3 regions of the Neptuniibacter sp. 2_MG-2023 genome follow, and region 2 is predicted to be linked to each of the others. Evidence: predicted binding sites of a transcription regulator. Region 2 holds the regulator's gene; each other region holds the start of a gene.
What was found. The regulator sigma-54, encoded in region 2, starts transcription at its own class of promoters, with help from an activator protein. The targets are predictions, from matches to a motif close to TGGCACNNNNNTTGCTNT.

Region 1 (3,285 bases), on a different contig from region 2:
TGTCACCCGGATGATGCCGAAGCGGTTTGGGATCAAGTATGGGAGACAGGTCAGCCATACAAAATTGCACCTTTAGGTTTTGACGCTTTAGATATGTTGCGTATTGAAGCGGGCTTAATCTTTGCTGATCACGAGTTTTGTCCTGAAACTAACCCTTATGAAGCGGGTATAGGTTTTACCGTACCAATGAAAACTAAAGCGGAGAACTTTATTGGCCGTGAGGCGATGGCCCGTCAAACACCAGAAAGTCGACAACGCTTAGTTGGCTTGGTACTGCAAGGGAATGAGCCGGTGGCTCATGGGGATCTTATCTATCATGGTCGTTTTCCTGTCGGCGTAGTGACCAGCGCTACTACATCGCCCTTATTAAGCAAACAGATCGCACTTTGTCGCGTTGCGCCAGATTTTGCAGCACCTGAAACACTTTTAGAGGTCGGCAAGTTAGATGGCCTCCAGAAACGGCTGCCCGGAGAGGTGGTTGGACTTCCTTTTTATGATCCCGAACGAACGCGTGTTCGTTCATAAATTCACGTTATTTGAAAACGCATTTTAACTAATTGAGGTATTTAACATGTCTACAGCGATGACTTACTACCAGCAAGCGATTAAAACAGAACTCCCGAGCATGGAAGTACCGGGTAGTAACGCATTTATCGGCGATATAGCGGTGTCTGATGATCCTGATAAAACAATTGCTAGCGGTTTTTTTCGTATGGAAAAATCAGATGAGCCTCTGGTCTATGAGTACACATATCACGAGATGAAAATCATCGTTGAGGGTGAAATGATCATCACCGATAAAGAAGGTAATACGGTACATGCGAAGGTGGGTGATGTGCTTTATTTCCCTAAAGGTAGTGTTATTACTTTCCAGTCTCCTAGCTACGGCATTGGTTTCTTCTGTGGCCAGCGTAAAGAAGGCGAGGCTTAGTTTTTTAGCGTCCTATTTTTGAATCATCTTGAAGCGCGTTGAGTTAAAAATGATCAATTCTAGTGCTTCTTCTTTATGCCTAATACCGTAATTAATTCATAAGTATTTGAAATTAAATGAAAATATTGTATTGGGCATAAATTATGCATTTCCTGATAGGAAATAAAATTTACTGAAGAGTAACTTTATATCCTTCGTTACTTAAGGGATTAAGCAGGTCAACGAAGGTGATTGGATAGGCTTAACGGTAGGGTTACATACCGTTAAACCTATCAAATTACAGAATTGTATAACCTAATAGGGGGGTCTTATGGACCAGGTCGAAACTGCTCAGAAAATTGCAGAACTGCAAAACCTGATTGAGATGTCCGGCACAATCAATATGGAAGTATTTTATTGGTGGTGTACCGGTTTGATGGTAATTATCCATGCGGGTTTTTTAGCCTACGAGATGGGTGCTTCCCGTTTAAAAAATGCCCTGGCTTCAGGCGTTAAAAATATATTGGCGTTTGCCTTTATTATTCCTACGTTCTTTTTCTTTGGTTGGTGGATCTATTTGGCCATGTACAATGGCTTTACTCCAGACTTTGAAGCGGGTGCAGCAGGCCTTCCTTGGTCGAGTAATATGGGACCTAACCTAGCGGATAATGCGAGCGGTATTTTCTGGGGAGCATTTGTATTGTTTGCAGCGACGACTGCTTCAATCTTCTCCGGTGCTGTGATTGAACGTATCCGTATGAGCTCGTTCATTATACTGGCCATTATTCTTGGCTCTGTTGTATGGATCTTGGCGGCATCTTGGGGATGGCATCCACAAGGCTGGTTAACAGTTGATTGGGGTTTCCATGACTTCGGTGCAGCGGGTGCAGTTCATATGGTCGCAGGGTTCTTTGCTCTAGGTGTAACCATTAACTTGGGTGCACGTATTGGACGCTTCGCGCCTGATGGCACGCCACTCGCAATTACAGGTCACAGTGTACCGATGAGTATTATCGGTCTGATGTTGATTATTGTTGGCTTCTTCGGTTTCCTTGGCGGCTGTATTATCTATACAACCGGCGGTCAGTGGACGACTATCTTCGGTACACCAACAACGTTGTCATCTATTAGCTTCAATACATTAATGGCTTTCTCGGGCGGTATTATCGGTTCTTACGTGATCACACGTCAGCCATTCTGGATGATGTCTGGTGCACTAGCAGGTATCTTCTCTGCTGCGCCAGGTTTAGATCTGTACTACCCACCATTAGCCTTCTTGATGGGTATAACTGGCGGTATTGCTGCGCCTCTAGCTGATAAATTCCTAACTAATAAATTTAAGATTGATGATGCTGTAGGCGCCTTTGCTGTGCATGGTGTCGGTGGTCTTATCGGTATTGTTGGTTTAGGTATTTTCAGCGGCTTCCCTAATGTTATTGAAGGTGCACCTGCGATTAGTTTCATGGGTCAGCTTAAGAGCGCATTAGTGATGGCTTCTCTAGGGTTTATCCCAGGTTTTGGTTTGTCATATGTGATGGCCAAAATGGGAGCTTTACGAGTACCACCAAAAGCAGAAGAAGCGGGTTTGGATTTAGTCGAAGTTCCATTAGCGGCTTATCCAGAATCAGTGCCTGCAACAGCACAAGAGACTACACCTACTAACACTTCAACTGTTACTGTTTAAGGAGATTTATTATGAATGTAAGTCCTATTACGTCGTGGGAAGGTGCTGAAGCAGTCTTTACTTTCGCTGATAGCCCAACAGCCATTATGGTTATACTTTCACTATCTATTGCGGTAACTTTGGGAACAATTATCGCTTCAGTTAAACATGAGAACGATACTTATATAGATTATAAGTGACCTTGTATGACTGACTAGGATTGTTGATTCAGTCCTAGTAATAAGACATCTTAGCAAGATGGCTGAAAGAAATAGCGCCCGCTTTGTGGGCGTTATTTTGTTATGACTGGAGGGGGGAGATAACAGATGAGTTATTCGATTTCTGCTGGAGGCAACCATTGGGTGTTTCCTGATCTGAAGACAGTAATGGCCAAAGCCAGCCCTGATCGTTCGGGTGATCGTTTAGCCGGCGTTGCGGCTCAAACATCACAGGAACGAGTAGCGGCACAGATGGTATTAGCTGACCTTCCTCTGAAAACCTTCCTCACTGAAGCACTCATTCCTTATGAAGAGGATGAAGTGACCCGCCTGATAATCGATAAGCATGATCAGAACGCTTTCCGGCCCATCTCCTCTTTTACAGTGGGTGATTTTCGTAATTGGTTATTATCTGATTTAGCGGATACTACCCAGTTAAAAAATATATCTTTAGGATTAACGCCAGAAATGGTTGCCGCTGTATCGAAAATTAT
Region 2 (3,285 bases):
GTATAAATATGGTCATTCAACCTAAAAAGAAAACTAAGGCCAACTAACCCTATGAGCTTATTAGAGGCCAAAAATCTTGCCAAACGCTATAAAGGCAGGGAAGTTGTTAAAGACGTTTCACTACAGATAAAGAATGGTGAGATCGTTGGCCTTTTAGGCCCCAACGGCGCGGGGAAAACCACTTGCTTTTACATGATTGTTGGTCTGGTTCAAGCCGATAATGGCGCCGTTAAAATCAAAGGGCAGGATATCAGCGCACTACCTATGCATGGCCGTGCTCAGCAAGGTATAGGCTACCTTCCCCAAGAGGCTTCTATATTTAGAAAACTGTCTGTGAAGGACAATCTACTTGCGATTTTAGAAACAAGAAAAGACTTAGATAAACACGCTGCCCAGTTAAAAATGGAAGAGTTGCTTGAAGAATTCCATATCACACACATAAAAGACAGTATGGGCATGAGTCTTTCTGGTGGAGAACGTAGACGTGTAGAAATTGCACGGGCATTAGCAACCGAACCCGAATTTATTCTATTAGATGAACCTTTTGCAGGTGTCGATCCTATCTCAGTGAATGACATAAAGCAGACCATTCGCCACCTTCAATCAAGGGGCATTGGTATATTAATTACTGATCATAATGTGAGAGAAACCTTAGATATATGCGAAACAGCTTATATTGTTAGTGAAGGTACAATCCTTGCTAACGGCTCACCAGCCGATATTATGGCAAACGAAGCAGTAAGAAATGCTTATCTGGGCGACCAGTTCACACTTTAAGCATATACTTAGCTATAAATGAATTATGTAGTTTCAGGAGTTTGTCCCTTAGTATTATGAAACAAGCGCTTCATCTAAAAATTGGGCAACAGCTCACAATGACCCCACAACTACAGCAAGCAATTCGCTTACTGCAGTTGTCTACGCTTGATCTTCAGCAAGAGATTCAAGAAGCATTAGAGAGTAATCCTATGCTTGATGTCTCTGAGGACGAACACGCCTCGGCTTCCGAAACTCAAGAGAGTAATTCACAGGCACCAGAGACAGAATCTGAAGCTACAGCCACCGCGACAGCCGAAGCCGAGCTTGACGACAATATTACAACTGAAGACAACTGGAATGAGAAAATACCAGAAGAGCTCTCAACCGATAGTAACTGGGAAGACACATTCCAATCATCAGGCCCAAATCTAAGTCAAAGCAAAGAAGATTTTGACTCTTTCGAATCTAATGACACTGCAGAAGAAACACTGCAAGACCACCTTCATTGGCAATTAAACCTTACCCCAATGAGTGATATTGATCGCCTTATTGCAACGAACATTATTGACGGCATCAATCCTGATGGTTATTTAACCATCACTCTGGATGAGATCTTAGATCATTTCCATGCGCAAACAGGTGAGCAGTTTGAAGAAGTAGAACTGGATGAGATTGAAGCCGTCTTGCACCGCATACAACAATTTGATCCAGCAGGTGTTGCCTGCCGTGACCTCAGCGAGTGTTTAAGCATACAGTTACAACAACTGCCGCCTGAGACACTTTGGAAAAATGAAGCGATCAAAGTTGCACAACAATACATTAAGCTACTCGGTGCTCACGATTACCGTCAATTGATGAGAAAAACACGCTTAAAAGAACCTCAACTGCAGCAAGTTATACAGCTGATTCAAGGCCTAAATCCAAAACCTGGCGCCTCAATCAGCAGCAGTACCGCTGAATATGTTATTCCAGACGTTCTTGTTACAAAACAGCAAGGTGAATGGCGCGTTCACCTCAACCCAGAAGTTTCCCCTAAGCTACGTATCAACTCAGGTTACGCAGGTTTAGTAAAACGGGCCGATAATAGCTCTGATAACACCTACCTAAAAAACCACCTGCAAGAAGCACGATGGTTTATTAAAAGTTTACAAAGCCGCAACGAAACCTTATTAAAAGTGTCAAACGAGATAGTAAAACGACAAATTGGCTTTCTGGAACATGGCGAAGAAGGCATGAAGCCAATGGTGCTTCATGACATTGCTGAAGCCGTAGAAATGCATGAATCCACTATCTCTCGAGTGACCACACAAAAGTTTATGCACACACACCGTGGAATATTTGAACTAAAATACTTCTTCTCGAGTCATGTAAGTACAGCAACAGGGGGCGCAGCGTCCTCAACCGCTATTAGAGCGCTTATCAAAAAGATGGTGGCCGCTGAAAATAATGCTAAACCATTAAGCGACAACAAAATTGCACAATTTCTTGATGAACAAGGCTTTAAAGTTGCTAGACGTACGATTGCGAAATATCGCGAAGCGATGGGTATTCCACCGTCGAATGAAAGAAAGCGTTTAGTTTAATAAAAGAGTGGCAAGAGTAGTATGTCACTGCAATAAATAGGAGAAACCTATGCAGATCAACATTACTGGACACCATGTAGAATTAACTGAATCAATGAATGATTATGTGCTCTCGAAACTACAAAAGATTGAGCGTCATTTTGATAACATCACCAATGTGCAAGTCACACTCAGCGTAGATAAACAACGCCAGAAAGCTGAGGCAGAGATGCACTTAGCGGGTGCCCAGCTCTTTGCTACACATGAACACGAAGATATGTATGCTGCAATTGATGGCCTTACTGACAAGTTAGATAGACAAGTCATTAAGCATAAAGAAAAAACTAAAACTCACAAATAACCGGTCTGTATCCAAAAAATTATGTTGCTTCATGAACTATTAACCCCCTCAAGCGTCCTTTGTGGCCTTGAGGGTGGCAGTAAAAAGCGGATTCTGGAAAATGCTGCTGAAATAATATCGGAGCAACATCCCGATATGAGTTCATCATCAGTATTTAACGGACTTCATTCGCGCGAAAAACTTGGCAGTACAGGCATAGGCGATGGGATTGCCATTCCACATTGCAGGCTGGCAGAATGCACTGAAGCTAAAGGCTATCTAGTCAAACTAGATACACCTATAGACTTTGATGCTATCGATGGTAAACCCGTTGATCTTCTATTTATTTTGATTGTTCCTGAAGACTCAACATCTGAGCACTTAGCTACACTAGCCTCAGTTGCAGAGCTCTTTAGCCAAGAAGAAGCCAGAAACAAACTAAGAGAAAGCCAAGACAGTCATTCTCTGTATGAGACTTTATGTAAGTTGAGTGCTGCCTAGGAGTTAAAATGAAGCTTGTTGTGATTAGTGGTCGTTCCGGCTCAGGAAAAAGTACAGCATTACAAGCTTTAGAAGATATTGGCTTCTACTGTATAGACAATTTGCCGGCTCTCTTACTACCAG
Region 3 (3,285 bases), on a different contig from region 2:
CCCTTTGTTAACAACGTCCATCAGACAATGCGCAGGCACCGACTTAGTCTTGGCTACACCATGGATATCGACGAACTGGGCAAGGATATATTTAATCTCGTTGTCACTAATAAACTTCTCAACATCTATAGACATTCTTAGTACTCCGCTTAATCTCCAACATTATATACGTCATCTACTAATAAAATATTCTTTTTAGTAAATTTACTTGCCTAACAGGAAAGCATAATACGTGCCAACGATTTTCTCTTTAGGAATATTTATTTCCCTTTAAGATAAGTCGTTGAATTATAAGGATCTAGTAAAAAATATTTACTTATGGGAATATAAAGTGCCTGAAATTAAAAAAACCAACTCTAATAAAAACGCCCACTTATGCAGCACAAGGCACTAGAATGGAGCAATATTAATGACAGATTCTAAGGGCAACCAATTCGATCTGGACCAATACATAGGCATGAAAGTAAAGAAGGCTCGCCTAGATGAGGGCCTGAAATTAGTCGATGTCGCCAGGATTTCTGGTATTAGCCAAGGAATGGTCAGTAAAATTGAGAATGCACAGGTATCAACCAGCTTAGAAACCCTTAATAAACTATGTTCCGCTATCGGACTTTCTATATCCAAACTATTTAATGATTTTGATAGGCCCGATGGTGGTGCACAATTTACTAAAGCAGGATCCGGCTTAGAGGTCGTCAGACGGGGAACAGAAAAGGGCCATACATATCAACTCTTAACTTATAAAAGGGGCGGAAAAACCGCATTTGAACCTTTTATGATAACCATGGATGACCTTTCAGAGGTGTTCCCAACATTCTCCCATCCTGGTGAAGAGTTTATCTATCTAGTGAGCGGAAAATTAGTCTACCGTCATGGTAATCATCTATATGAGATGGAAGCTGGAGATAGCTTAACCTTTGACGCAGAGATACCACACGGGCCAGAGAAACTCGTAGAGGTCCCAATTCAACTGCTTTCAATTATCAACTATGCAGATGAATAAACAGCCTTAAATTCCGTTATAAGCATAGGTTAAACATCGATATTTATCGGTGTTTAACCACTTTTTTCCCTTTAAGAAAAGCTTGACTGACTCTTACCTCCTCATAAGTAAGTAATAAATAACCGCTCAGGCTTTTATATTCTATACTGATGCTTATAAGCCTTATAAATTCAACTGGCTTAGTTTTTGCTTTATAAATTCACTAACGATATAACATTTAGACATAGTCGTTTTTTGACTAGTAATAAAGACTCTCATTGAGAAAAAGCCCCTGTTATAAAAAGGCTTCATTAATAAAACCCATAAAGTCAGATGATATGGCAACGTTACTTTCATATCTGCCTGCTAATCTAATGACTTAGTAATGTACGTTCAGTTTAGGAGCATTAAGGAATGGCAATTCGGGTAGCTTTAAATCATAAAACCAAATATAAATTTGATCGTAGAGTAAACCTATTTCCCCATGTTCTACGTCTGCGGCCAGCCCCGCATTCCCGTACCCATATTCATGGTTATTCACTTAAGGTTGAACCTGAAGGTCACTTTCTAAACTGGCAACAAGACCCTTTTGGGAACTACCAAGCACGTTTAGTCTTCCCAGAAAAAGCCGATGAATTTAGCATTGAAGTTGAAGTCATTGCCGACATGACAGTGATCAACCCATTTGATTTCTTTGTAGAAGAATATGCAGAAAAATTCCCTTTTAAGTATGACAAACAACTTAAAAAAGAGCTGAAGCCTTACCGAGAATGTACAGAAGAAAGTCCACTATTGGATGAATGGGTCACTAAAATAAGCTTAGAACCCACACCGATTAATGACTTCCTTGTTGCACTCAATCAAAGTTTAGAGAAAGAGATTGATTACGGTATCCGCATGGAGCCCGGTGTTCAAACCTGCGAAGAAACCTTAACGAAAAAGAAAGGTTCTTGCCGTGATACCGCATGGCTGATGGTACAGGTTCTACGCAAAATAGGATTAGCTGCACGATTTACATCGGGTTATCTTGTCCAACTTAAACCTGATGTTAAACCCCTTGATGGCCCTGCCGGAGCTGAAGAAGATTTCACTGATCTACATGCCTGGTGTGAAGTTTATATTCCCGGCGCGGGTTGGATAGGCTTAGATCCAACTTCTGGCTTATTCGCAGGCGAAGGACATATTCCTCTAGCTTGTACACCTGACCCTATTTCAGCCGCACCTGTTACCGGAGCCACTAGTAAATGTGAGGTAGAGTTTGAATTTGAAAACTCTGTCACCCGCATTGTTGAAGACCCTCGCGTAACTAAGCCATACAGCGATGAACAGTGGCAAGATATTATGCAGCTTGGTCATGCTGTAGACGAACAGCTAAATGAACAAGATGTTCGCTTAACGATGGGTGGCGAACCTACCTTTGTGTCGGTTGATGATATGGAATCGCCACAGTGGAATACCGAAGCACTAGGCGATGACAAACTCAGCTTAGCTAAAAGCCTGCTGTTACGTCTACGTGAGGAGTACGCTCCTGGTGGACTATTACATTATGGGCAAGGTAAATGGTATCCCGGCGAAGAGATCCCTCGCTGGGCATTAGGCTGCTTCTGGCGAGAAGATGGTGAACCTTTATGGCATGACCCTTCCTTACTCGCACGTGTAGATAAAGATTATGGGCATGACTTAGACACAGCAGAACGCTTCTTTGAACAACTATGTAGCAATTTAAAGTTGCAAGACCAGTTCATGCAACCCGCCTATGAAGATGCAATCTACTATCTATGGAAAGAGCAAAACTTGCCCAATAATATAGATCCTGTCAAAGGAGATTTTGACGGTGATTTAGAACGCAAACGTATTGCTCAACTGATGCAACGAGGCTTAAGCAAAGCAACGGGCTTTATTTTACCGCTGGAATGGGATTACTTTAATTCAGGCTGGCGCTCTAGCCTATGGCCTATGCGCCGTGATCAAATTGTCTTAATACCCGGTGATTCACCTTTAGGGTTTAGATTACCTCTTGATTCACTGCCAGACCAAGCTGAAACTGAACAGAAAGTACAACCGGAAGCTGATCCGTTCGAATTAGTTCGTCCACTTCCTACCCGAGATGGTCAGGCGGACATCATTGAGCAAGTGGCACCTCCTCGCCCAACTCATTTGAGCAAAACATCGCAAACGGAAGTCATTAGAACCGCACTGTGTATTGAGCCTCGCAACGGCAAGCTCTATCTCTTTATGCCACCGGTTTCATATTTAGAACATTACATCCTACTCATTTCGAGTATTGAAAAAACCGCTGAAGA

Region 1: Q4486_RS05210 (ammonium transporter) is a predicted target of sigma-54. The motif match lies at 1,064-1,081, and genes of this name have one in related genera.
Region 3: Q4486_RS05340 (DUF2126 domain-containing protein) is a predicted target of sigma-54. The motif match lies at 1,179-1,196, and genes of this name have one in related genera.

The regions. Positions count from the first base shown of each region.
Region 1 is NZ_JAUOQC010000004.1:22,787-26,071, reverse strand. Features, by position in the region: gene Q4486_RS05220 (DUF1989 domain-containing protein) at 1-525, shown strand, start outside; gene Q4486_RS05215 (cupin domain-containing protein) at 572-931, shown strand; gene Q4486_RS05210 (ammonium transporter) at 1,242-2,594, shown strand; gene Q4486_RS05205 (hypothetical protein) at 2,606-2,773, shown strand; gene Q4486_RS05200 (ethanolamine ammonia-lyase subunit EutB) at 2,900-3,285, shown strand, end outside.
Region 2 is NZ_JAUOQC010000007.1:34,593-37,877, reverse strand. Features, by position in the region: gene lptA (lipopolysaccharide transport periplasmic protein LptA) at 1-47, shown strand, start outside; gene lptB (LPS export ABC transporter ATP-binding protein) at 52-777, shown strand; gene Q4486_RS08405 (RNA polymerase factor sigma-54) at 834-2,342, shown strand; gene raiA (ribosome-associated translation inhibitor RaiA) at 2,392-2,682, shown strand; gene ptsN (PTS IIA-like nitrogen regulatory protein PtsN) at 2,704-3,162, shown strand; gene rapZ (RNase adapter RapZ) at 3,171-3,285, shown strand, end outside.
Region 3 is NZ_JAUOQC010000004.1:49,526-52,810, forward strand. Features, by position in the region: gene glnT (type III glutamate--ammonia ligase) at 1-135, opposite strand, end outside; gene Q4486_RS05335 (cupin domain-containing protein) at 410-1,003, shown strand; gene Q4486_RS05340 (DUF2126 domain-containing protein) at 1,397-3,285, shown strand, end outside.